DNA from 3 places in the Streptomyces sp. NPDC002853 genome. Region 3 is predicted to be linked to each of the others. Evidence: predicted binding sites of a transcription regulator. Region 3 holds the regulator's gene; each other region holds the start of a gene.
The links. Region 3 encodes HrcA, which represses chaperone genes, less so after heat shock. Its sites were predicted from a motif close to TTNGCACTCNGNNNNNCNGAGTGCNAA; they were not measured.
Positions count from the first base shown of each region.

Region 1: the regulator HrcA is predicted to act here: its motif matches at 2,950-2,976, upstream of groL (chaperonin GroEL).
Region 2: the regulator HrcA is predicted to act here: its motif matches at 1,222-1,248, upstream of groES (co-chaperone GroES).

Region 1 is NZ_JBSFUS010000009.1:347,751-355,403, reverse strand. Features, by position in the region: gene ACWD02_RS26175 (glucosyl-3-phosphoglycerate synthase) at 1-125, opposite strand, end outside; SAM riboswitch class I at 295-429, shown strand; gene thrC (threonine synthase) at 447-1,763, shown strand; gene ACWD02_RS26165 (MoaD/ThiS family protein) at 1,866-2,141, shown strand; gene ACWD02_RS26160 (cold-shock protein) at 2,576-2,779, shown strand; gene groL (chaperonin GroEL) at 3,105-4,730, shown strand; gene ACWD02_RS26150 (esterase/lipase family protein) at 4,831-6,066, opposite strand; gene ACWD02_RS26145 (hypothetical protein) at 6,361-7,230, opposite strand; gene ACWD02_RS26140 (DUF397 domain-containing protein) at 7,461-7,653, opposite strand, start outside.
Region 2 is NZ_JBSFUS010000021.1:20,475-28,127, forward strand. Features, by position in the region: gene ACWD02_RS40105 (polysaccharide deacetylase family protein) at 1-918, shown strand, start outside; gene groES (co-chaperone GroES) at 1,392-1,700, shown strand; gene groL (chaperonin GroEL) at 1,822-3,444, shown strand; gene ACWD02_RS40120 (SDR family NAD(P)-dependent oxidoreductase) at 3,591-4,364, opposite strand; gene ACWD02_RS40125 (MOSC domain-containing protein) at 4,456-5,133, opposite strand; gene ACWD02_RS40130 (LysR family transcriptional regulator) at 5,213-6,109, shown strand; gene ACWD02_RS40135 (WhiB family transcriptional regulator) at 6,133-6,477, opposite strand; gene ACWD02_RS40140 (response regulator transcription factor) at 6,867-7,478, shown strand.
Region 3 is NZ_JBSFUS010000001.1:496,086-503,738, reverse strand. Features, by position in the region: gene hemW (radical SAM family heme chaperone HemW) at 1-458, shown strand, start outside; gene ACWD02_RS02280 (DUF3097 domain-containing protein) at 779-1,606, opposite strand; gene ACWD02_RS02275 (MBL fold metallo-hydrolase) at 1,641-2,384, opposite strand; gene hrcA (heat-inducible transcriptional repressor HrcA) at 2,586-3,602, shown strand; gene dnaJ (molecular chaperone DnaJ) at 3,603-4,742, shown strand; gene ACWD02_RS02260 (nitronate monooxygenase) at 4,946-6,043, shown strand; gene ACWD02_RS02255 (16S rRNA (uracil(1498)-N(3))-methyltransferase) at 6,040-6,777, shown strand; gene ACWD02_RS02250 (hypothetical protein) at 6,833-7,267, opposite strand; gene ACWD02_RS02245 (hypothetical protein) at 7,429-7,653, shown strand, end outside.

The DNA.
Region 1 (7,653 bases), on a different contig from region 3:
AGCGCGGGCAGCACGACGCTCACCGAGGTCCCCGACGCCCGCTTGGCGGCGACGAGCGCGCTGAGCGGACGGTCGGCAACGGACCAGGAACGCCTGGTCAGCCAGCGCTCGGCCTCTTCCAGCACGGGTGGCTCCTCCTGTGTGTGGCCTACATGTGATCCATCTCGCGGTTCGGACGACTATCTCAAGGGTCCAGGCCGTCGGTTACAGTCTTGAACAACGCCGATGACCATCGCATGCCGGGGTCATCGCGCGACAAATGCCCTGGGGCCCCTGAAGCCCCCGGCGCCATACCGCTCATCCAGAGGGGCAGAGGGATACGGCCCGTTGAAGCCCCGGCAACCATCCCGCCGACCGCGCACGCGAGGTCTCGGTGGGGAAGGTGCCAATTCCGTCTCGCGGCGAAATTCGTCGCGGGGAAGATGAGGAGAAAGGGCCTCGCCTCCATGGCTGCGCAGACTGTCGCAACGAACGACACCACCCCTTCCACCCAGGCTTCCACGGGTTCCGTGGACCTCGGCCCCGCATCGGGCCTCTCTTGCCGCGAGTGCGGCGAGCTCTACGCCCTCGGCCCGATCTTCGCCTGTCAGGCCTGTTTCGGCCCGCTCGAAGTGGCGTACGACCTGCCGACCGGTGACCCCGAGGCGCTCAGGAAGCAGATCGAGGCCGGCCCCGACAACATCTGGCGCTACGCCCCGCTCCTTCCCGTCCCGGCGAACGTCGCCGAGAAGCCGAACATCAACCCCGGCTGGACCAAGCTCGTCAAGGCCGACAACCTCGCCCGTGAGCTCGGCGTCGAGCAGGGCAAGCTGTTCGTCAAGGACGACTCCGGCAACCCGACGCACTCCTTCAAGGACCGCGTCGTCGCGCAGGCCATCGAGGCCGCGCGCGCCTTCGGCTTCACCACGCTCTCCTGTTCCTCCACCGGCAACCTCGCGGGCGCCGTCGGTGCCGCCGCGGCCCGCGCCGGCTTCCGCTCCTGCGTGTTCATCCCGCACGACCTGGAGCAGGGCAAGGTCGTCATGGCCGCGGTGTACGGCGGCGAGCTCGTCGGCATCGAGGGCAACTACGACGACGTGAACCGCTTCTGCTCCGAGCTCATCGGCGACCCGCTGGGCGAGGGCTGGGGCTTCGTGAACGTGAACCTGCGGCCGTACTACGGCGAGGGTTCCAAGACCCTCGCGTACGAGATCTGCGAGCAGCTGGGGTGGGTCCTTCCCGACCAGCTGGTCATCCCGATCGCCTCGGGCTCGCAGCTCACGAAGATCGACAAGGGTCTGAAGGAGCTCATCCAGCTGGGTCTGGTCGAGGACAAGCCCTACAAGATCTTCGGGGCGCAGGCCGAGGGCTGCTCGCCGGTGTCCACCGCCTTCAAGGCCGGGCACGACGTCGTGCGCCCCCAGAAGCCGAACACCATCGCCAAGTCGCTCGCCATCGGCAACCCCGCCGACGGGCCGTACGTCCTGGACATCGCGCGTCGCACGGGCGGTGCGGTGGAGGACGTGAACGACGAGCAGGTCGTGGACGCGATCAAGCTTCTCGCTCGCACGGAAGGGATCTTCGCGGAGACCGCGGGCGGCGTGACCGTGGGCGTCACGAAGAAGCTGCTCGATGCGGGGCTCATCGATCCCTCGCTGACCACGGTCGTGTTGAACACGGGCGATGGGCTCAAGACCCTCGACGCCGTTGCCGAGACGTCTCAGGCGACGGCGACGATCAAGCCCAGCCTTGACGCGTTTCGCTCCGCTGGTCTTGCCGGTTAGCCGCCGTAGGGCCTGAGCCTTCTTTCCGCCTGCGGACCGTTGTGGCTGGTCGCGCAGTTCCCCGCGCCCCTGAAGGGGCCCCACGCACCCCGAGGTGAATCCATGAGCGTAAACGTCCGCATCCCCACCATTCTTCGCACCTACACCGGCGGTCAGTCCGAGGTCGCCGCCGAGGGGGCGAACCTCTCCGAGGTCATCGCCGACCTGGAGAAGAACCACGCCGGTATCGCCGCCCGCGTCCTGGACGACCAGGGCAAGCTGCGGCGCTTCGTGAACGTCTACGTGAACGACGACGACGTCCGCTTCGAGCAGGGCCTGGAGACCGCGACGCCGGACGGCGCGGGGATCTCCATCATCCCCGCCGTCGCGGGTGGCTGAGCCTGGTTGATTCTTTAAGGAAATACCCTGCGTAATCCTTGTTGCCCCCTCCGCGAGAGAAGCGGAGGGGGCAATTCCATGTGGTTGAGCGCGGTACAGTTGGGAAACGAGCTTCCCCGTTTGTGCCGAGCGCATATACGAAGTCGCCCCGAGGGCGACAAGAAGTAGCCAAAGTGCACTGCCCATTTGCCCTTCCCGTGGCATTTGTCTGGCCCGACTTGCCCTGAACTCCGGTGAATTCTCCGCATATTACCGATCAGGCGTGCCCAGAATTCTCGTCCGATTGACCTGTTGCAGAGGGCAGTTGGACAGATACATTCAGCCGCGGTCGACGCGTTCCGGCGCACGCCTCCACAACCCATTGGGGGGGTGAGGTCTGACCCGGGTCCGCGAAGTGCGGGTCCGTGCAAGGGCCAGTAATAGGGGAGTTAGGCATGGCTCAGGGCACCGTCAAGTGGTTCAACGCGGAGAAGGGGTACGGCTTCATCGCGGTCGACGGTGGTGCGGATGTTTTCGTCCACTACAGCGCGATTCAGATGGACGGCTACCGCACCCTTGAAGAAGGTCAGCGAGTGGAGTTCGAGATCTCGCAGGGCCAGAAGGGTCCGCAGGCGGACATGGTCAAGCTCGCCGTCTGATCTCGGCGCGATCGGCCAGCGAACTTAGCGAGTGACGAGGGGCCCGCATCCCGACAGGGGTGTGGGCCCCTCGTGCGTCCGCGGCGCACTTCTGGCCGCGCGCCCCCTCCCGCGTCCGCGATCCATGAGAGGCGCTTGCACTCGCAGGGGTCGAGTGCTAATCATTGGGCTTAGCACTCTCCCAGTGAGAGTGACAGAACTTGGATCGGGTCGGTGAGGCCCGCAGGCCGGGTGGGGCAAGGAACCACAAGGCTTGCAGGCCGTCCGTCGCGGGCGCTGGCGCGATCCGGAAGCATGCCACCCCTGTCCGGGAGGACCACTTCACATGGCCAAGATCATCGCGTTCGACGAGGAGGCACGGCGCGGCCTCGAGCGCGGCATGAACCAGCTCGCCGACGCCGTCAAGGTGACCCTGGGCCCCAAGGGTCGCAACGTCGTCCTCGAGAAGAAGTGGGGTGCCCCCACGATCACCAACGATGGTGTTTCCATCGCCAAGGAGATCGAGCTCGAGGACCCGTACGAGAAGATCGGCGCCGAGCTGGTCAAGGAGGTCGCGAAGAAGACGGACGACGTCGCCGGTGACGGCACGACGACCGCGACCGTCCTGGCGCAGGCGCTGGTCCGCGAGGGCCTTCGCAACGTAGCCGCCGGTGCCAACCCGATGGCCCTCAAGCGTGGCATCGAGAAGGCCGTCGAGGCCGTCTCGGGCGCCCTGCTCGAGCAGGCCAAGGACGTGGAGACCAAGGAGCAGATCGCTTCGACCGCCTCCATCTCCGCCGCCGACACCCAGATCGGCGAGCTCATCGCCGAGGCGATGGACAAGGTCGGCAAGGAAGGCGTCATCACCGTCGAGGAGTCGCAGACCTTCGGGCTCGAGCTTGAGCTCACCGAGGGCATGCGCTTCGACAAGGGCTACATCTCGGCGTACTTCGCCACCGACATGGAGCGTATGGAGGCGTCGCTCGACGACCCGTACATCCTGATCGTGAACTCGAAGATCTCGAACGTGAAGGACCTCCTTCCGCTCCTCGAGAAGGTCATGCAGTCCGGCAAGCCGCTGCTGATCATCGCCGAGGACGTCGAGGGCGAGGCCCTGTCGACCCTGGTCGTCAACAAGATCCGTGGCACCTTCAAGTCCGTCGCCGTCAAGGCCCCGGGCTTCGGTGACCGCCGCAAGGCCATGCTCGGCGACATCGCCATCCTCACCGGTGGCACCGTCATCTCCGAGGAGGTCGGCCTCAAGCTGGAGAACGCCGGTCTCGACCTGCTCGGCCGCGCCCGCAAGGTCGTCATCACCAAGGACGAGACCACGATCGTCGACGGCTCCGGTGAGAGCGACCAGGTCCAGGGTCGCGTCAACCAGATCCGCGCCGAGATCGAGAACTCGGACAGCGACTACGACCGCGAGAAGCTGCAGGAGCGCCTGGCGAAGCTCGCCGGCGGTGTTGCGGTCATCAAGGCCGGTGCCGCGACCGAGGTCGAGCTCAAGGAGCGCAAGCACCGCATCGAGGACGCCGTTCGCAACGCGAAGGCCGCCGTCGAAGAGGGCATCGTCGCCGGTGGTGGCGTGGCCCTCATCCAGGCCGCCGCTGTCTTCGAGAAGCTTGAGCTCGAAGGTGACGAGGCCACCGGTGCCGCCGCTGTGAAGCTGGCCCTTGAGGCCCCGCTGAAGCAGATCGCGGTCAACGCCGGCCTCGAGGGTGGTGTCGTCGTCGAGAAGGTGCGCAACCTGACCGTCGGCCACGGCCTGAACGCCGCGACCGGTGAGTACGTCGACATGATCGCCGAGGGCATCCTCGACCCGGCGAAGGTCACGCGCTCTGCCCTGCAGAACGCCGCGTCCATCGCCGCGCTGTTCCTCACCACCGAGGCCGTCATCGCCGACAAGCCGGAGAAGGCGGGCGCTGCCCCGGCCGGCGGCGGCATGCCGGGCGGTGACATGGACTTCTGATCGACCTCTGGTTGATCGACGTCCCGTACGTACCGAGGGCGGCACTCCTTCTCACGAAGGGGTGCCGCCCTCGGGCGTTTTCCGGAGCCAGCGGTGCCGACTACGGCAGGCGCTCCAGGAGCCAGCTGGAGAGTTCCTCCGTGACCAGGGTGTGGGCCTCGTTGTGGGTGGCGCAGAGGTACTCGTCCAGGTCGCTGTCCTCGGAGTTCTCCGGGAACGGGTCGTGCAGTTTCTCCTGGGTGTCGATGTCGCGGAGGGCGACCGCGCTCACGGACGGGACGAAGCAGTGCGCGCGGATCTCGGCCTCCGAGCCGAGGCCGATGATCGCCGGGATCTTGTTCAGCTCGTCGGCGAGGATGCCGAAGCCCTCCAGGGTGCCGCCCGGCGCGCCGTCGATCTCGGGCAGGCCCGAGGTGCGGATCTGCGGCTTGCGCAGGGTCACCACCCGCAGTTGCGCGACGAGCTTCTCCTCGCCCGCGGGCTGCGTGTAGAGGTGGGTGCCGGTGATGGCGAGGCCCTTGCCGTGGAACGCCCGCTCGCCGGGGGCGATGCCGTTGCCCACGCCGGTACGCACGCCGTTGGCGACGGCGATCTTCCGCGGGCGGCGGGGCCAGCCGCCGACCCGCTCCAGCTCGGCGAGGAACTCGACGCGCTCCTTGTCGGTCTCGGGGCTGTCGTCCCACTCGGAGATGTGCTGCCACAGGAGCTGGCGCGCGGCCGGGCTGTTCATCTGGTTCGAGAACGCCGCGTTGAGCCGCCGGATGTAGTGCGCGAACGACTGGAGGGCGATGGGGATCCAGGCGCCGTTGTGCGGGCTGTCCCAGGACAGGTAGACCGCTGTCTCGTGGTCGATGTCCTCGTGCTCCATCTTGGCGAGCGCGTACCGGGTGATCAGGCCGCCCATGCTGAAGCCGCCGACGGTCAGCGGGTGGTCGCCGGTGCGCCGCGCGATGGCCTCCTGGATCGCCGAGCGTGCCGTCTTGGCGTTCTCCAGGATCGACGCGCTGCGCTCGTCGTAGCCGAGCAGGATGAGGTCGTATCCGCGGTTCCGCAGCTCGCTGACGAACGGGTACCGGCCTCGCTCCAGTCCCTCCCACAAGAGGTCCAGGTCGCTGGGCCCGCTGTTGAAGCCGTCGCTGAGGATGACGGGCCTGGTCAGACCGTGCTTGGAGTTGGCGAGGTACACCCAGGCCCTGCCGCCGGGTAACGCCCACTCCTGGTCGGGGGTGGGTGCGGCCTCGGTGGCCTCCTTGGGGCCGGGGGCCAGCGTGATGTGGGCGGCGGCTCCGAAGGCCTCGGAGATCTGTTGTTCTGTGGGCTCGTTGGACTCGGTCATGAACGGTCCCCTCCGGTTGTGCTGCTTCGATGACGGCAGGTGCCATCTTCGACACGAGGGGTAGCCGCCGGAAAGGCGGTCACCGGGTTTCACCGGACGAGCGGGGGCCTTTCGGACAAGTGCGTGTTGGCTGCTTTCGCGTGTGCCGCACGGGGATGCCGGGCCGCCGGCCGGGGCAAGGGGACGCGTGGCGGTTACGGGTGTGCCGGGGCGGTGTCCGACTCGGTCAGCTTCCGCCCGTTGGGGGCGGGGAAGTATGTCCCGAAGGTGACCGGGGGAGGGGCGGCTCAGCGGTCATGCGTGTGCCCCTTCCGATGCGCTGTTGGCGGCGGCTCGGGCCGCCGCCGCGTGGGCACGGACCGCTGCGGGTGGCAGGTGCGTCGCGGGCCGTGCGGGGCCGGACTCGCCCCGGCACGGGCCGCAGGTGCCGCCTGGCAGGGCCTCGGGGCGGCCGGGGGTGCCGCATCTTCCGCACTCCAGGACGCGGAGTGCGGGGCGTGGCACGGGTTCCGGCGGGAGCTTCGTCGTGAGGCGGCTGCGGACCAGGGCCGCCGGGCTGTGCACGGGGGTGGGGAGCCCCGCTGTCAGGGCCCGGAGTACGTCCGGCTCCGTCGCGCCGCGCGCGAACCACTCGGTGAGCTGCGGCTCCAGGGCGACGCAGTCCGCGTACGAGAGGGGCAGCGCGGGGGCTGTCCGGCCGAGCGCCGCCAGGAGGACGAGGGCCCGGCTCCGGGTGGGGCGTTGCGGGCCGCTCGTGTGTGGTTCCGGTACCTCGCCTCGCGTGAACGTCGCCCACCAGGCGTCGTCCCGCGCGGTACGGGAGAACCACGTTCGGGTGACCCAGCGGGCGCTGCCTGATCCGCGTACGTGTTCGCTGCCGCGCCGCAAGTGGCCTGCGTCCTGCAGCCTGTTGAGGGCGGTACGGAGAGCGCACTGCCCGTACGGGAGGTGCTTGGCCAGGGTCTTCACGGAGATGTCCGCGCCGTCCGGGAGCCGGTCGAGGCTGGCTGCGACCGATGCCTCGCGGGGCGGCAGGTGAGAGAAGTCGTCGTTTGTCCGGGGGAGTTGGCCTGGGGCGGAGCGCTTGCCGTAACCCGGATTGGCCATGGGGTGCGGGTCTGCGTGCGCAGGGCGGAAGGCGGTACTAAGCTTGGCGTCAGCCATGGATCGAGGCTCGTTTCGATCTTGATGGTTAAACCCCCGCAGGTGTTCCAGCACCGGGCGGGGGTTGTTTTTGTTCGTTAATCGGGCACCGTAGAGCGTCGTCACGTTGCGTGGCAAGTCGAACTCCGAAAGTGATCGACTGTGCCAACTCCAAGGGAGGGAGGGCGGGTTGAGGCCCGCCTCCCGTTCCTTGAAAAGAGGGCTCGGGGCTGGTGGCTTGAGCTCCGGGGTTAGCCGGCCTTGAGGTTCGTGACGAACGCGGACCAGGTCTTGGCCCGGAACACGAGCTTCGGGCCGGTGGGGTTCTTGGAGTCACGGACGGGGACGAGGTTCGGGTGACCGTCGGCTACTTCGAGGCAGTCGCCGCCGCTGGCGCCGCTGTACGTGGACTTGCGCCAGCGGGCCATCTCCAGGCAGTTGCCG
Region 2 (7,653 bases), on a different contig from region 3:
AAGAGCGGGGGGCGGGTTCCTGCGCGGCTCCGGGTCAGGGGACAGGTGCGCGCGGGGGTGGCCGTGCTCGTCGCCGCCGCGATCGCCTCCGGCTGCGCCTCGGGCGCCGACAGCGGAGCGAACCCCGCCCCCGGTCAGCAGCGCCTGAACGCGCCGCCCGCCCGCGCCCTCGACTCCTACGCCCACAAACTCCGCGTCGCCCAGGTCGCACGCGCCGCCGCCGCCAAGCGATGGGGCCTGGCGAAGACCCCGCTGGCCGCACCGCGGGCCCCGGCCAAGAAGCCGAAGATCACCACCCGCAAGGGATTCGAGGTCAAGGGGCAGGCGAGCCTGCCGCCCGTCTTCACGACGATCCCGACCAAGAAGAAGATCGTCTTCCTGACCATCGACGACGGCGCCGAGAAGGACCCGGCGCTGCTCAAGATGATGAGCGAACTGCAGATCCCGTACACCGCGTTCCTCAGCGACTACCTGGTCAAGGAGGACTACGCCTACTTCAAGAAGATGCAGTCGCGCGGTGTCGTCCTGAACAACCACACCCTCAACCACCGCTACATGCCGGGGCTCTCGTACGCGGGCCAGCGCCGCGAGATCTGCGGCATGCAGGACGTCATCCACAAGCGCTACGGCAAGCGGCCCGAACTCTTCCGCCCGCCGTACGGCAACTACAACGCGGACACGCTGCGGGCCGCCAAGTCCTGTGGGATCAAGGCCGTGCCGCTGTGGGCGTCCGAGGCCTTCGCCGACCACATGGAGTGGCGCGAGTGGGACCGGGACCTGCACCCCGGCGACATCATCCTCACGCACTTCCGGGGGCGCGAGGACTGGAAGGGCACCATGCCCGACATGGTCCGCAAGGTCATGAAGACGGTCACCGACAAGGGGTACGCGGTGGCCAGGCTGGAGGACTACCTGTGACCGGGCGGGCGCGGGCGCGCCGCTGCCTCGCCGCGGCCGTCGCGGCGGGCGTGCTCGCGCCCGCGCTGCTCGCCGGGTGCGCGCAGTCGGTGGACCCGATCGAGCGTCTCGGACGCAAGGCGGCGGAGAAGGTCCCGCCGCGGAAACCGGGGGCCTCGCCCAGTTGCGCCCCACCCGCGGGAGCGCCGAAAACCGGGCTGCGCACGCCCGCCGAGACGGAACCGCCCGCCGTGGAGAAACGTTGCCCCGAGGGGCGCGGGGGCCCTTCGGCGCCTCCGTCCGGATAAGACCCGCGTCAGCGAATTAGCAGTCCGCTTGACCGAGTGCTAATCGGCGTCCTAGTCTCGGCGTTGGCACTCACCACTGGAGAGTGCCAACAGCGACGGGCAGGTCCGGCACCCGCGACGACGGATCCACCTGGTCGCCACCCCAGACTGTTAACCCCGTAGATCTCCGAAGGGGGAGACCGGATCGTGACGACCGCCAGCTCCAAGGTTGCCATTAAGCCGCTCGAGGACCGCATCGTGGTCCAGCCGCTCGACGCCGAGCAGACCACGGCCTCCGGCCTGGTCATTCCGGACACCGCGAAGGAGAAGCCCCAGGAGGGTGCTGTCCTCGCCGTGGGCCCGGGCCGCTTCGAGAACGGCGAGCGCCTGCCGCTCGACGTGAAGGTCGGCGACGTCGTGCTGTACAGCAAGTACGGCGGCACCGAGGTGAAGTACAACGGCGACGAGTACCTCGTCCTCTCGGCTCGCGACGTGCTCGCGATCGTCGAGAAGTAATTCACCTGCTTCACCAGATTTGCTTTTGAGTTGCGCCCCTGGTCACCCCGCTGCTGATTGCCGGGCGGCGAGGGGCGCAGTTCGTTTACACCCGAGTTTTCGAGAGGGCTGAACCGCTCCCATGGCGAAGATCCTGAAGTTCGACGAGGACGCCCGTCGCGCCCTCGAGCGCGGCGTCAACAAGCTTGCCGACACGGTCAAGGTGACGATCGGCCCCCGCGGCCGCAACGTCGTCATCGACAAGAAGTTCGGCGCCCCCACCATCACCAACGACGGCGTCACCATCGCCCGTGAGGTCGAGGTCGAGGACCCGTACGAGAACCTCGGCGCGCAGCTCGTCAAGGAGGTGGCGACCAAGACCAACGACATCGCGGGTGACGGCACCACCACCGCGACCGTGCTCGCCCAGGCCCTGGTCAAGGAAGGCCTGCGCAACGTAGCCGCCGGCGCCTCCCCGGCCGCCCTGAAGAAGGGCATCGACGCCGCCGTCGCGGCCGTCTCCGCGGAGCTGCTCGCCACCGCGCGCCCGATCGACGACAAGGCCGACATCGCGGCCGTCGCCGGTCTGTCCGCCCAGGACCCGCAGGTCGGCGAGCTCATCGCCGAGGCGATGGACAAGGTCGGCAAGGACGGTGTCATCACCGTCGAGGAGTCCAACACCTTCGGTCTTGAGCTGGACTTCACCGAGGGCATGGCCTTCGACAAGGGCTACCTGTCCCCGTACATGGTGTCCGACCAGGAGCGTATGGAGGCCGTCCTCGACGACCCGTACATCCTGATCCACCAGGGCAAGATCTCCTCGATCCAGGACCTGCTCCCGCTGCTCGAGAAGGTCATCCAGACCAACGCCTCGAAGCCGCTCCTGATCATCGCCGAGGACGTCGAGGGCGAGGCCCTGTCGACCCTGGTCGTCAACAAGATCCGCGGCACCTTCAACGCCGTCGCGGTGAAGGCTCCCGGCTTCGGTGACCGCCGCAAGGCCATGCTCGGTGACCTCGCCACCCTCACCGGCGGCACCGTCATCGCCGAAGAGGTCGGCCTCAAGCTCGACCAGGTCGGTCTCGACGTGCTCGGCACCGCCCGCCGCGTGACCATCACCAAGGACGACACCACGGTCGTCGACGGTGGCGGCAACGCCTCCGAGGTCGAGGGTCGCGTCAACCAGATCAAGGCCGAGATCGAGGCCACGGACTCCGACTGGGACCGCGAGAAGCTCCAGGAGCGCCTCGCGAAGCTCGCCGGTGGCGTCTGCGTGATCAAGGTCGGCGCCGCCACCGAGGTGGAGCTCAAGGAGAAGAAGCACCGTCTGGAGGACGCCATCTCCGCGACCCGCGCCGCGGTCGAGGAGGGCATCGTCTCCGGTGGTGGCTCCGCTCTGGTGCACGCCGTCAAGGTCCTCGAGGGCAACCTCGACAAGACCGGCGACGAGGCCACGGGTGTCGCGGTCGTCCGCCGCGCCGCCGTCGAGCCGCTGCGCTGGATCGCCGAGAACGCCGGCCTCGAGGGCTACGTCATCACCTCGAAGGTCGCCGAGCTCGACAAGGGCTTCGGCTTCAACGCCGCGACCGGCGAGTACGGCGACCTGGTCAAGGCCGGCGTCATCGACCCGGTCAAGGTCACGCGCTCCGCGCTGGAGAACGCCGCCTCCATCGCTTCGCTGCTGCTGACGACCGAGACCCTGGTCGTCGAGAAGCCGGCCGAGGAAGAGGCGGACGCCGGTCACGGGCACGGTCACTCGCACTGACCCCGCTTGACGCCGGCGCGTAGCTGAAACGGAGGCCCGGCACCCCACTTCGGGGTGCCGGGCCTCCGTGCGTTCTCCGGCGCGGGCCCGTCGTGGCTCGTCGCGCAGTTCCCCGCGCCCCTTACGGGGCGCCCCCGCGAGAGCCTCTACTGCGGACCGTACTTCCGTCCCGTCCGTGACGTGACGCCCCCCAGCAGTGCCCTCGGGGTCACCTTCACCACGCCCATCAGAGCCTTGTAGCGGGGGTCCGGGATGGACAGGGTCTTGCCCCGCGACAGGTCGGCCAGCGCCGCCGCGACCAGCTTGTCCGCGTCGAGCCACATCCACTTGGGGATGTTCGACGTCCCCATCCCGGCGCGCTCGTGGAACTCGGTCCGTACGAAGCCGGGGCACAGGGCCATCAGCCGGACCCCGGAACCGGCCAGGTCCTTCGCCGCCCCCTGGGTGAACTGCACGACCCACGCCTTCGACGCGCCGTACGTCCCGCGCGGCACGAACGCCGCCACCGAGGCGACGTTGACGACGCCACCGCGGCCCCGCTCCCGCATCGACTCCGTCGCCGCCGACGTCAGCCGGAGCACCGCCTCGCAGTGCACCTTGAGCATCGTCAGCTCTTCCTCGATCGGCACCTCCAGGTACTGGCCCTTGTTGCCGAACCCGGCGTTGTTCACGAGGAGGTCGACCGCGTTCCTGCGGTCCGCGAGGCGCTTCTCGACGGCGGCGATCCCGTCGTCGGTCGCGAGGTCCGCGGTGAGCACCTCCGCCTCGATGCCGTGCCGGTCGTGCAGTTCGGTCGCCTGCTCCCGCAGCCGCTCGGTGTTCCGTGCCACCAGGACCAGGTTGTGGCCGTCACCGGCGAGCCGCCGGGCGAAGGCCGCGCCGATACCGGCGGTCGATCCCGTAATCAGAGCCGTAGTCATGGCCCAAGGCTAGTGAGATCCGGGGCGCCCTGTGTCGCCCGGACGGTCCCTTGACCTGCTGCCCCTTCAAGTCGGCACGGCAGATGGCCAGTTACGGCGTCCGCGCGCCGTACTTGCGCGCATACGCCCGAGCCGTCTCGGTCAACTCGGGGTGCAGCGCGTCCCCGGCGGCGAGGAGACTCGGCAGCAGGTGCTTCTCCGTCATCACCGCCCTGAACTGGAGGGCGACGGTGATGTCGTGCTCCGGCCGGTGCACGACGTCGATCGAATCCCCGCCGCGGATCTCGCCCGGTTCGAGCACCCGCAGATAGGCGCCGGGAAGCCCCCGCTGCGTGAAGCGCTTGACCCACTTCGTCTCGCCGAGGTGGCCCTGGAACGTCTGGCAGGGGATGCGGCCCGAGGTCACCTCGAGGAGCAGGTCGGGGCCGACGCGCCAGCGCTCGCCGATCTTCGCGCCGCTCACGTCGAGGCCGGACGTCGTGAGGTTCTCGCCGAAGGAGCCGTGGGGCAGCGTGCGGCCGAGCAGCTGCTCCCACGCGTCGAGGTCCTCGCGCGCGTAGGCGTACACCGCCTGGTCGTCGCCGCCGTGGTGCCGCGTGTCGCAGACCTCGTCCCCGGCAAGGCCGCTTCCGCCGACGCCCTTGGGGCCGGGCGCCGACACCCGTACGGCCCCTTCGGCGGGCTGCTTGTCGATGCCGGTGCCGCCCGACGGGGCGTCGGTGTAGTCCACGGCCTTGAACCGGCCCAGATTCACGGAAAGAAGCTTCATGGCGGAAGGCTAGGCGAGCTCGCTCAAAGCGTCGACGCATTATTGGGCGACTGATCCAAGCGTCGCTTATGCTTGATCCATGATCGAGGCCCGTCATCTCCGTGTCCTGCGTGCGGTCGCCGCCAGCGGCTCCTTCTCCGCCGCCGCGCGCGAGCTCGGCTGCACCCAGCCCGCCGTCAGCCAGCAGATGAAGGCTCTCGAAGCCTCCGCGGGCACGACCCTGCTGATCCGCACGGGCCGCGAGATGCGCCTGACCCAGGCGGGCGAAGCCCTGGTCCGGCATGCCACCGGGATTCTGGCGGGCCTGACGGCCGCCGAGGAGGAGGTCGCCGCGATCGCGGGCCTGCGGGCGGGCCGCGTCCGCCTCGTCTCCTTCCCCAGCGGCAGCTCGACGCTGGTGCCGAGCGCGCTTGCCGCCCTGCGCGCGGCGCACCCCGGTACGCGTGTCTCACTCGTGGAGGCCGAACCGCCGCGCTCGGTCGAGATGCTGCGCGAGGGCGACTGCGACGTGGCGCTCGCCTTCCGCTACGACGGCGCGTCCGCCGCCGAGGAGTGGGACGACCTGGTCGTACGCCCTCTTCTCGCCGACCGGCTCGTCGGTCTCGTGCCCGAGGGGCACCGGCTCGCCAAGGCCGAGTCGGTCGCCATCGGGGAACTGGCCGACGAGCCGTGGATCGCGGGTTGTCCGCGCTGCCGCAGGCAGCTGGTCGAGGTCTGCGAAGGGGCGGGCTTCGTGCCCCGCATCGATTTCGCGACCGATGACTATCCGGCGGTGATCGGCCTGGTCGGAGCGGGCCTCGGGGTCGCGGTGCTGCCCGAACTGGCCATCGAGTCCGTTCGCCCCAAGGGTGCACGCACAGTGACGGTGGAGCCTGCCGTCCAGCGCGAGATCGTCGCGCTCACCCTGCCGGATCTGGCTCGGGTGCCCGCTGTGGCGGCCACGCTCGACCACCTCGCGCGCGCCGCGGAGCGCTGAGCGTTCCCTGAAGAAACGTTCCTTCAGGTGTGCGTGACCATGCCGCCGTGGGAGGCCGACGCCGCGGGGGCGGAAGTGGTGACCAGGCGGTTGCGCGCGCGGCCCATGAGCTCTTCGCGCTCGTCCTCGGTGAGCCCGCCCCACACGCCGTACGGCTCCCGTACCGCGAGGGCGTGAGCAGCGCACTCCGCGCGTACCGGGCACCTCATGCAGACCTCCTTGGCGGAGTTCTCACGCGCGCTGCGTGCCGCGCCCCGCTCGCCCTCGGGGTGGAAGAAGAGCGAGCTGTCGACCCCGCGGCAGGCCGCGAGGAGCTGCCAGTCCCAGAGATCAGCGTTCGGTCCGGGAAGGCGGGAGAAATCTGCCATTGCTTGTCTCCTGGTAGCCGTTCTGCGCGGATACGGTGCCCACGACCGTACATCTACTGTCTAAGGAGATGAAAATATGACTCATTGGAAAATCTAGCCACAGACACCAGCAAAAGGGAAGGAAGAGGGCTAAATGGGGCATAGGTTGTGATGAAAGGTTGAGGGTCTCTTGCGCTGTCTGCTCTGTGTCCGCGCCCTCACGTAGAGTGCCGAACGTGGCCGACCGCCCCGTAACTCTTTCGGGTGACCGTCGTTGAGAGTGCGAGGCGGTTGAAAGAACAAGCGCTCGGGCAGATGTCCGAGAGCGTCAACCGCACAGGTGACGAATATGTACCAGCCTGGAGGCTCAAGGTGACGCGCAGCAGCTGTGAGAGCCGCGGAGGACAGTCATGACATCCGTCCTCGTCTGCGACGACTCCCCGCTTGCCCGAGAGGCGCTCCGCCGCGCGGTTGCGACCGTGCCCGGCGTCGAGCGTGTGACGACGGCGGCCAACGGCGAGGAAGTCCTCCGCCGCTGGGGCGCCGACCGCTCGGACCTGATTCTGATGGACGTACGCATGCCCGGTCTGGGCGGTGTGGAGACGGTCCGGCGGCTGCTGTCCGCCGACCCCGGTGCGCGCATCATCATGCTCACCGTGGCCGAGGACCTCGACGGCGTCGCACTCGCGGTCGCCGCCGGTGCCCGCGGCTATCTGCACAAGGACGCCTCGCGCGCCGAGCTGCGCGCGACCGTCACCCAGGCGCTCGCCGACCCGACGTGGCGACTGGCTCCGCGCAGACTGCGTTCGGCCGAGATGGGCGCCGCGCCCACCCTCACCGCGCGGGAGATCCAGGTGCTCGAGGGCATGAGCCACGGCCGGTCCAACGCCGAGATCGGACGTGAGCTTTTTCTCTCCGAGGACACGGTCAAGACCCACGCCAGGCGGTTGTTCAAGAAGCTCGGCGCCTCGGACCGCGCGCACGCCGTGGCGCTCGGTTTCCGCTGGGGCCTGGTCCGATAGGTGTGCCGCCGTGCGGGCACGGCGATCCCCGCCCGCCGTGTGGTGGGCGGGGTGACGGACGCCCGTCGCTCCCCCTCGCGGGAGCGGTTGCCGTTGCTTCGCCGCCGATGCCGCATCCTTGAGGGGTGGAGTTCCTCGGGGACAGGTCGGTCGAGCGGGAGGGGAGGGCGCACGA
Region 3 (7,653 bases):
TCGCCGACGAGGTCCTCGGGGGCGCCGGCTTCTCCTGGTACGAGGTGTCCAACTGGGCCACGTCCGATGCCGGGCGCTGCCTGCACAACGAGTTGTACTGGCGTGGGGCCGACTGGTGGGGGGCCGGGCCGGGGGCCCACAGCCACGTGGGGGGCGTGCGGTGGTGGAACGTCAAGCATCCGGGGGCTTATGCGGGTGCGCTTGCCGCTGGGCGCTCACCTGGGGCCGGGCGGGAGATTCTCGCCGCCGAGGACCGGCGGGTGGAGCGGATTCTGCTGGAGCTGCGGCTGCTCGAGGGGTGCCCGTTGTCTCTCCTGCGCCCCGCCGGCCTCGCGGCCGCGGGACGGGCCCTCACGGACGGCCTCCTCGAGGCGGGGCCGTACGAGGAGGGGCGGGCCGTGCTGACCCTGCGGGGGCGGTTGCTGGCGGACGCCGTCGTGCGGGACCTGGTGGACTGAAGTGGGCTGAGGTCCGTGCGGCCCCTGCGGGGCTTCCCCCAACCCCACCCCACCCCACCCCTCCCCGAACCCGGGGCTCCGCCCCGAACCCCGGTCCTCAAACGCCGGACGGGCTGGAGAAGGGCTCGGGTGGGCGGGCTGCGGGGTGATCGGGTGGGTGGGAGAGTTCTGAGCTGCAGGGGGCTGTGGCGAGGGCCGGGGCCCGGGTGGGCAGGGCCGCGGGGTGATCGGGCGGGTGGGTGGGGAAGATCCGCCGCGCAGCGGCGGTGTAGTGCGCCGTGCAGCGGTGGTGCAGGGCGAGGGGAGCACGGCCCGCGAGGCTAGTTATCCGGGGCCGTGACGAAGTCGATCAGCTCCTCCACGCGACCCAGCAGCGCCGGCTCAAGATCCCGGTAGCTGCGGACCGAGCCCAGGATCCGCTGCCACGCGGCACCCGTGTTGGGGGGCCAGCCCAGCGCCTCGCAGACGCCCGTCTTCCAGTCCTGTCCCCGAGGCACCCGGGGCCAGGCCGCGATCCCCACCGACGACGGCTTCACCGCCTCCCACACGTCGATGTAGGGGTGCCCCACCACCAGGGCCGAAGGGGAACTCACCTGCGCCGCGATCCGTGATTCCTTCGAGCCGGGCACCAAGTGGTCCACCAGGACGCCCAGGCGCGCGTCGGGCCCGGGGGAGAACTCCTCGACGATCCCCGGGAGGTCGTCGATGCCCTCCAGGTACTCGACGACCACACCCTCGATCCGCAGGTCGTCGCCCCACACCCGCTCGACCAGCTCCGCGTCGTGCCGCCCCTCGACGTAGATCCGCCCGGCACGGGCGACCCGGGCCCGCGCCCCCGGCACGGCCACCGAACCCGACGCGGTACGCGTAGGACGTACGGGAGTGGAGGCAGCGGAAGAGGGGCGGACGAGAGTGACCCGCCGGCCCTCCAGGGCGAAGGCCCCCGGCGTCATGGGAAAGACGCGGTGCTTGCCGAAGCGGTCCTCCAGGGTCACCGTCGGACCCTCCGCCGTCTTCTCGCAGCGGATCACCGCCCCGCAGAACCCGGTGCTCAGCTCCTCCACCACGAGGTCCGCCTCCGCGGCGACCTCCGGCACGGGCTTCGGCTTCTTCCACGGCGGAGTGAGGTCTGCGGAGTACTGGCGCATTCGCATGACGATAAGAGAAGCGGCGTACGAGCGGCTACGACACGCCGAAGCGAGCCGCCAGTGTGGCGCGTTGCGCGCGGACAAATGCCGCATCGACCACCGCCCCGTGCCCCGGCACGTACAACGCGTCCTCGCCGCCCAGGTCCAGCAGCCGGTCGAGCGCGGCCGGCCACCGCGACGGGACCGCGTCAGGACCGGCCTGCGGTTCGCCCGACTCCTCGACCAGGTCGCCGCAGAAGACGATCTCGGGGGTGTCGCCCGTGCCGGGGACCAGGACCGCCAGGTCGTGGCCCGTGTGCCCCGGGCCGACGTTCGCGAGCAGGACCTGTGCCCCGCCGCCCAGGTCGAGCGTCCACTCCCCGCACACGGAGTGGCGCGGGCGGACGAGCAGGTCGGCGGCCTCCGCCGCGGCGTCCGGGGCGACCCCCTGCCGCACGGCGTCGTCGCGCAGCTCGTCGCGTCCCCTCGCGAGCAGCGCGTCGAGGCCGACCGCGCCGTACACCTCCACGCCCGCGAACGCAGCGGCGCCCAGGACGTGGTCGAAGTGCGGATGCGTCAGGGCGAGATGGGTGACCCGGCGGCCCCCGCCGAGGATGCCGCGCGCCTGGGTCCGCAGCTCCGCACCCTCGCGCAGGGTCGCGCCCGCCTCGATCATCAGCGCCGACTCCCCGCCGACGACCAGGCCCGCCGTACAGTCCCAGACCGGCAGGCGCCTGCGTCCCACGTGCGGCGCGAGCCGTTCCCAACCCGCCTCGTCCCAAGCCAGTGCCACGTCCATGGAGCCGACGCTAGTCCCGCGCGGGCGGCTTGGCAGCCGTCACTTCGGCCGTCGGACCGACATAGGGTCCGGCCCTTGCCGGGCCCGTACCTCGCAGCCGTACACTGGGCGCGGTGCAGGCTGGCACTCACCTGCGGGGAGTGCCAGGCAGGACCGCGGGGCAGACAGGTCTCAGGGCGAAAAGGTGGAGGTGTTGCGCGGATGCTCAGTGAACGCAGGCTCGAGGTGCTGCGCGCCATCGTCCATGACTACGTCGGCACCGAGGAGCCCGTCGGCTCCAAGGCGCTCACCGAGCGGCACAGCCTCGGCGTCTCTCCGGCCACCGTCCGAAACGACATGGCGGCACTGGAGGAGGAAGGGTTCATCGCCCAGCCTCATACGAGTGCGGGGCGCATCCCGACGGACAAGGGGTACCGCCTCTTCGTCGACAAGCTCACCGCCGTCAAGCCGATGGCGGCGCCGGAGCGCAGGGCCATCCAGAACTTCCTCGACGGCGCCGTCGACCTCGACGACGTCGTGGCGCGCACGGTGCGGCTGCTCGCGCAGCTGACCCGGCAGGTCGCGGTCGTGCAGTATCCGTCCCTCACACGGTCGACGGTGCGGCACGTGGAGCTGCTCTCGCTGGCCCCCGCCCGCCTGATGCTCGTACTGATCACGGACACGGGCCGGGTCGAGCAGCGCATGATCGACTGTCCCGCCCCGTTCGGCGAGACCTCGCTCGCGGACCTGCGGGCGCGGCTCAACAGCAGGGTCGCGGGGCGTCGCTTCGCGGACGTGCCGCAGTTGGTGCAGGACATGACGGAGTCCTTCGACGCGGAGGACCGCGGCACGGTGGCGACGGTGCTCTCCACCCTCCTCGAAACCCTTGTCGAGGAGACCGAGGAGCGGCTGATGATCGGCGGAACGGCCAATCTCACCCGCTTCGGACATGACTTTCCCCTCACCATCAGGCCCGTCCTGGAGGCTCTTGAGGAGCAGGTCGTCCTGCTCAAGTTGCTTGGCGAGGCCACGGATTCGGGCATGACCGTACGGATCGGTCACGAGAACGCCCATGAGGGACTCAGCTCTACGTCCGTGGTCTCCGTCGGCTACGGTTCGGGCAGCGAGGCAGTAGCCAAACTCGGCGTGGTCGGCCCGACCCGCATGGACTATCCGGGAACGATGGGAGCAGTACGCGCAGTGGCACGTTACGTCGGACAGATCCTGGCGGAGTCGTAAGTGGCCACGGACTACTACGCCGTACTAGGCGTGCGCCGCGACGCTTCCCAGGACGAGATCAAGAAGGCCTTCCGGAGGCTTGCGCGAGAGCTTCACCCGGATGTGAATCCGGACCCGAAGACTCAGGAGCGCTTCAAGGAGATCAACGCCGCGTACGAGGTGTTGTCGGACCCGCAGAAGAAGCAGGTCTACGACCTCGGCGGTGACCCGCTGTCCCAGGCGGGCGGCGGCGGTGGCGCGGGCGGTTTCGGGGCCGGTGGCTTCGGCAACTTCTCGGACATCATGGACGCGTTCTTCGGGACGGCGTCGCAGCGTGGCCCCCGGTCGCGCACGCGCCGCGGCCAGGACGCCATGATCCGGCTCGAGATCGACCTGGACGAGGCGGCCTTCGGGACCACCAAGGACATACAGGTCGACACGGCGGTCGTCTGTACGACCTGCAGCGGTGAAGGTGCCGCGCCGGGAACGTCCGCCCAGACGTGTGACATGTGCCGCGGTCGCGGCGAGGTGTCGCAGGTCACGCGGTCCTTCCTCGGCCAGGTCATGACGTCGCGGCCGTGCCCGCAGTGTCAGGGCTTCGGCACGGTCGTGCCCACCCCCTGCCCGGAGTGCGCCGGCGACGGCCGCATCCGGTCGCGGCGGACGCTCACCGTGAAGATCCCCGCCGGTGTCGACAACGGCACGCGGATCCAGCTCGCGGGCGAGGGCGAGGTCGGCCCCGGCGGCGGCCCCGCCGGCGACCTGTACGTGGAGATCCACGAGCTGCCGCACGCCGTGTTCCAGCGGCGCGGGGACGACCTGCACTGCACGGTCACCATTCCGATGACCGCAGCGGCTCTGGGAACCAAGGTGCCCCTGGAGACGCTGGACGGCCTGGAAGAGGTCGACATCCGGCCGGGCACGCAGTCCGGCCAGTCGGTGCCGCTGCACGGCAGGGGCATCACGCACCTGCGGGGCGGCGGCCGTGGTGACCTCATCGTGCACGTCGAGGTCCTCACGCCGAGCAAGCTGGACGCGGAGCAGGAGCGGGTCCTGCGGGAGCTCGCGCAGCTGCGCGGCGAGGAGCGGCCCACGGGGCAGTTCCAGCCGGGGCAGCAGGGCTTGTTCTCTCGCCTGAAGGACGCGTTCAACGGGCGGTAGCGCCTGAAGCGGTTCTCTTTGTGCCCCCGGTCGCGGATACCGCGCCGGGGGCACTTCGCCGTCTTCGCCCGCAGGTTGTGTGTGGTTGCTCGCGCCCCGCGGCGGAGCCGCACATGTCACAGCCCCGCGCCCCCTATGGGGCGCTCGCAGGCCCCGCGCGAGCGCGATTCGGCGCCCCGGCCAGGGCATGGCACGATGCGTTCATGCCCACCGCACTGACCGATCTCTGCCGCCTTCCGATCGTGCAGGCCCCCATGGCGGGCGGCGCCTCGTGCCCCCAGCTCGCCGCGGCCGTCTCCGAGGCCGGGGGGCTCGGATATCTCGCCGCCGGATACAAAACCGCCGACGGGATGTACCAGGAGATCAAACAGCTGCGGGGGCTCACGAGCCGGCCGTTCGGCGTGAACCTGTTCATGCCGCAGCCCGAGTACGCCGACGCCGCCGCCGTCGACGTCTACCGCAACCAGCTCGCCGGCGAGGCCGCCTGGTACGAGACGCAGCTCGGCGACCCGGACAGCGGCCGCGACGACGGCTACGACGCCAAGCTCGCCATCCTCGTCGAGGACCCGGTGCCGCTGGTGTCGTTCACCTTCGGCTGCCCCACCCGCGACGTCTTCGACGCCTTCGCGCGGGTCGGCACGATCACCGTCGCCACCGTCACCTCGCCCGAAGAGGCGCAGACCGCCCAGTGGTCGGGCGCCGACGCCGTGTGCGTCCAGGGCATCGAGGCGGGCGGCCACCAGGGCACGCACCGCGACAACCCCGAGACGGACGGCGCCGGGCTCGGCCTCCTCTCGCTCATCGCGCAGGTGCGCGACACCGTGCAGATCCCGGTCGTCGCGGCCGGCGGCCTGATGCGCGGCTCACAGATCGCCGCGGTGCTCGCGGCCGGCGCGGACGCCGCGCAGCTCGGCACGGCCTTCCTGGTCTGCCCCGAGTCGGGCGCGAACGCCCTGCACAAGCAGGCCATGACCAACCCGCTGTTCACCCGGACCGAACTGACCCGGGCCTTCTCGGGGCGCCCCGCGCGCGGCCTCGTCAACCGCTTCATGCGGGAGCACGGGCCCTACGCCCCCGCCGCGTACCCCCAGGTCCACCACCTCACCAGCGGCCTGCGCAAGGCCGCGGCCAAGGCCGGTGACGCGCAGGGCATGGCGCTGTGGGCGGGACAGGGGCACCGCATGGCGCGGGAGCTTCCCGCCGGGCAGCTCGTGGAGGTCCTCGCGGCCGAACTGGCCGAGTCGAAGGCCGCGTTGGCGGCCGGAGGGCAGCAGGGGACCCAGCCCGGGAGCCAGGCGTGACCGCGCCCGTCTTCGTCGTCGAGACCTTCGGGAACGCTGCCGGACGCCACGTACTCGATGGTCCCGAAGGACGCCACGCCGTCTCCGTGAAGCGGCTGCACGCCGGTGAGGACGTCGTCCTGACCGACGGGGCCGGGCGCTGGGCCGACTGCGTGGTCGAGGACACCGAGGGCAAGGACCGGCTGATCCTGCGGATGGGCTCCGTACGGGAAGAGGCCCCCCAGGAACCCCGCATCACCGTCGTACAGGCACTGCCCAAGGGCGACCGCGGTGAACTCGCCGTCGAGACCATGACGGAGACCGGCGTCGACGCGATCGTGCCCTGGTCCGCGTCGCGCTGCATCACGCAGTGGAAGGGCGAGCGCGGGCTCAAGGCCCTCGGCAAGTGGCGTGCCACGGCGCGCGAGGCAGGCAAGCAGTCGCGCCGGGTGCGCTTCCCCGAGGTGGCGGACGCCATGTCGACCAAGCAGGTGGCGGCGCTGCTCGCCGCCGCCGACCTGGCCGCGGTCCTGCACGAGGAGGGCAGCGAACCGCTGGCCACGGCCGATCTCCCGGCGGCGGGGCACATCGTCCTCGTGGTCGGCCCCGAGGGCGGCGTGTCACCGGACGAGCTCGCGGCCTTCGCGGACGCGGGGGCGAAGCCGTACCGCCTGGGGCGCAGCGTGCTGCGTACGTCGACCGCGGGGACGGCGGCGGCCGCGCTGCTCCTGGGACGCACCGGCCGCTGGTCCTGAACTTCCGCGCCGGGCGAGGAAGACGCCGTGGAACATCCTCGGCCGCAAGCCGCAGTCACCGACCGGAACTTGGTGGAGATGCGGGAGTGGCTGCTGCCGCGCGGCTGAGCGTGCCCTCCAGCAGGGGCCAGCCGTCCAGCTCGCGCGGCGATCCGGCGTCGTGGCCCGGCAGCAGTGCGCGTGCCGTCGCCTCGTCGACGAGCAGCCGGACGGTTCCGGGCTCGTAGAGGTTGAGCCACTTCCGGTCGTCGTCCGCTGTCGTGCCGACGAGCGAGCCATGCTCCCAGTGGCCCTCGGAGATGATGTGCCCGGGTCCCGCCCGGAAGACGAACGCCGTGCGCGACCGGCTGCCCTCGCGGTAGAGGGACAGCACGTGCCGGCAGCCGGGACCGCCGAGACCTGCGGCGCTGTCGTGGCGGTGCCGGAACGACCACAGGTAGACGGTGTGGTCATCGACGACCAGGCGCCGGAGTCTGCGGTCGTTTCTCATGCGGGGAGGCTATGTGCGGGAGCCGGTGCCAGGCGTGTTCTTTTCCGGGCCCCATGTCCCTTGGCTCCCTCGGGACCGGACGCAAAGGGGACTGTCGTCAAACGGCTCGCAGTGGCACCCTGCCGCCTATGGGGGCATTGAGGCGCTTACGTGATCATTCGGTGGCGGTACGCGGACGGCGCGGGCGGGTGCTGTACGCCGTCGCGTTCGCGGGGGCGGCGGTGGTCGGGGCCGCCGCGTGCGATCCGGTGGCCGGCGGCATGAACACCGCGGCCATCGCGATCACCACGGACGAGATGGCGACCAAGGAGCTGGAGCGGCAGCGTCTCGACGTGCTGTGGATCAGCTGCACCGCCCGCTACAAGTCCAGGGTCACACCGTCGAGC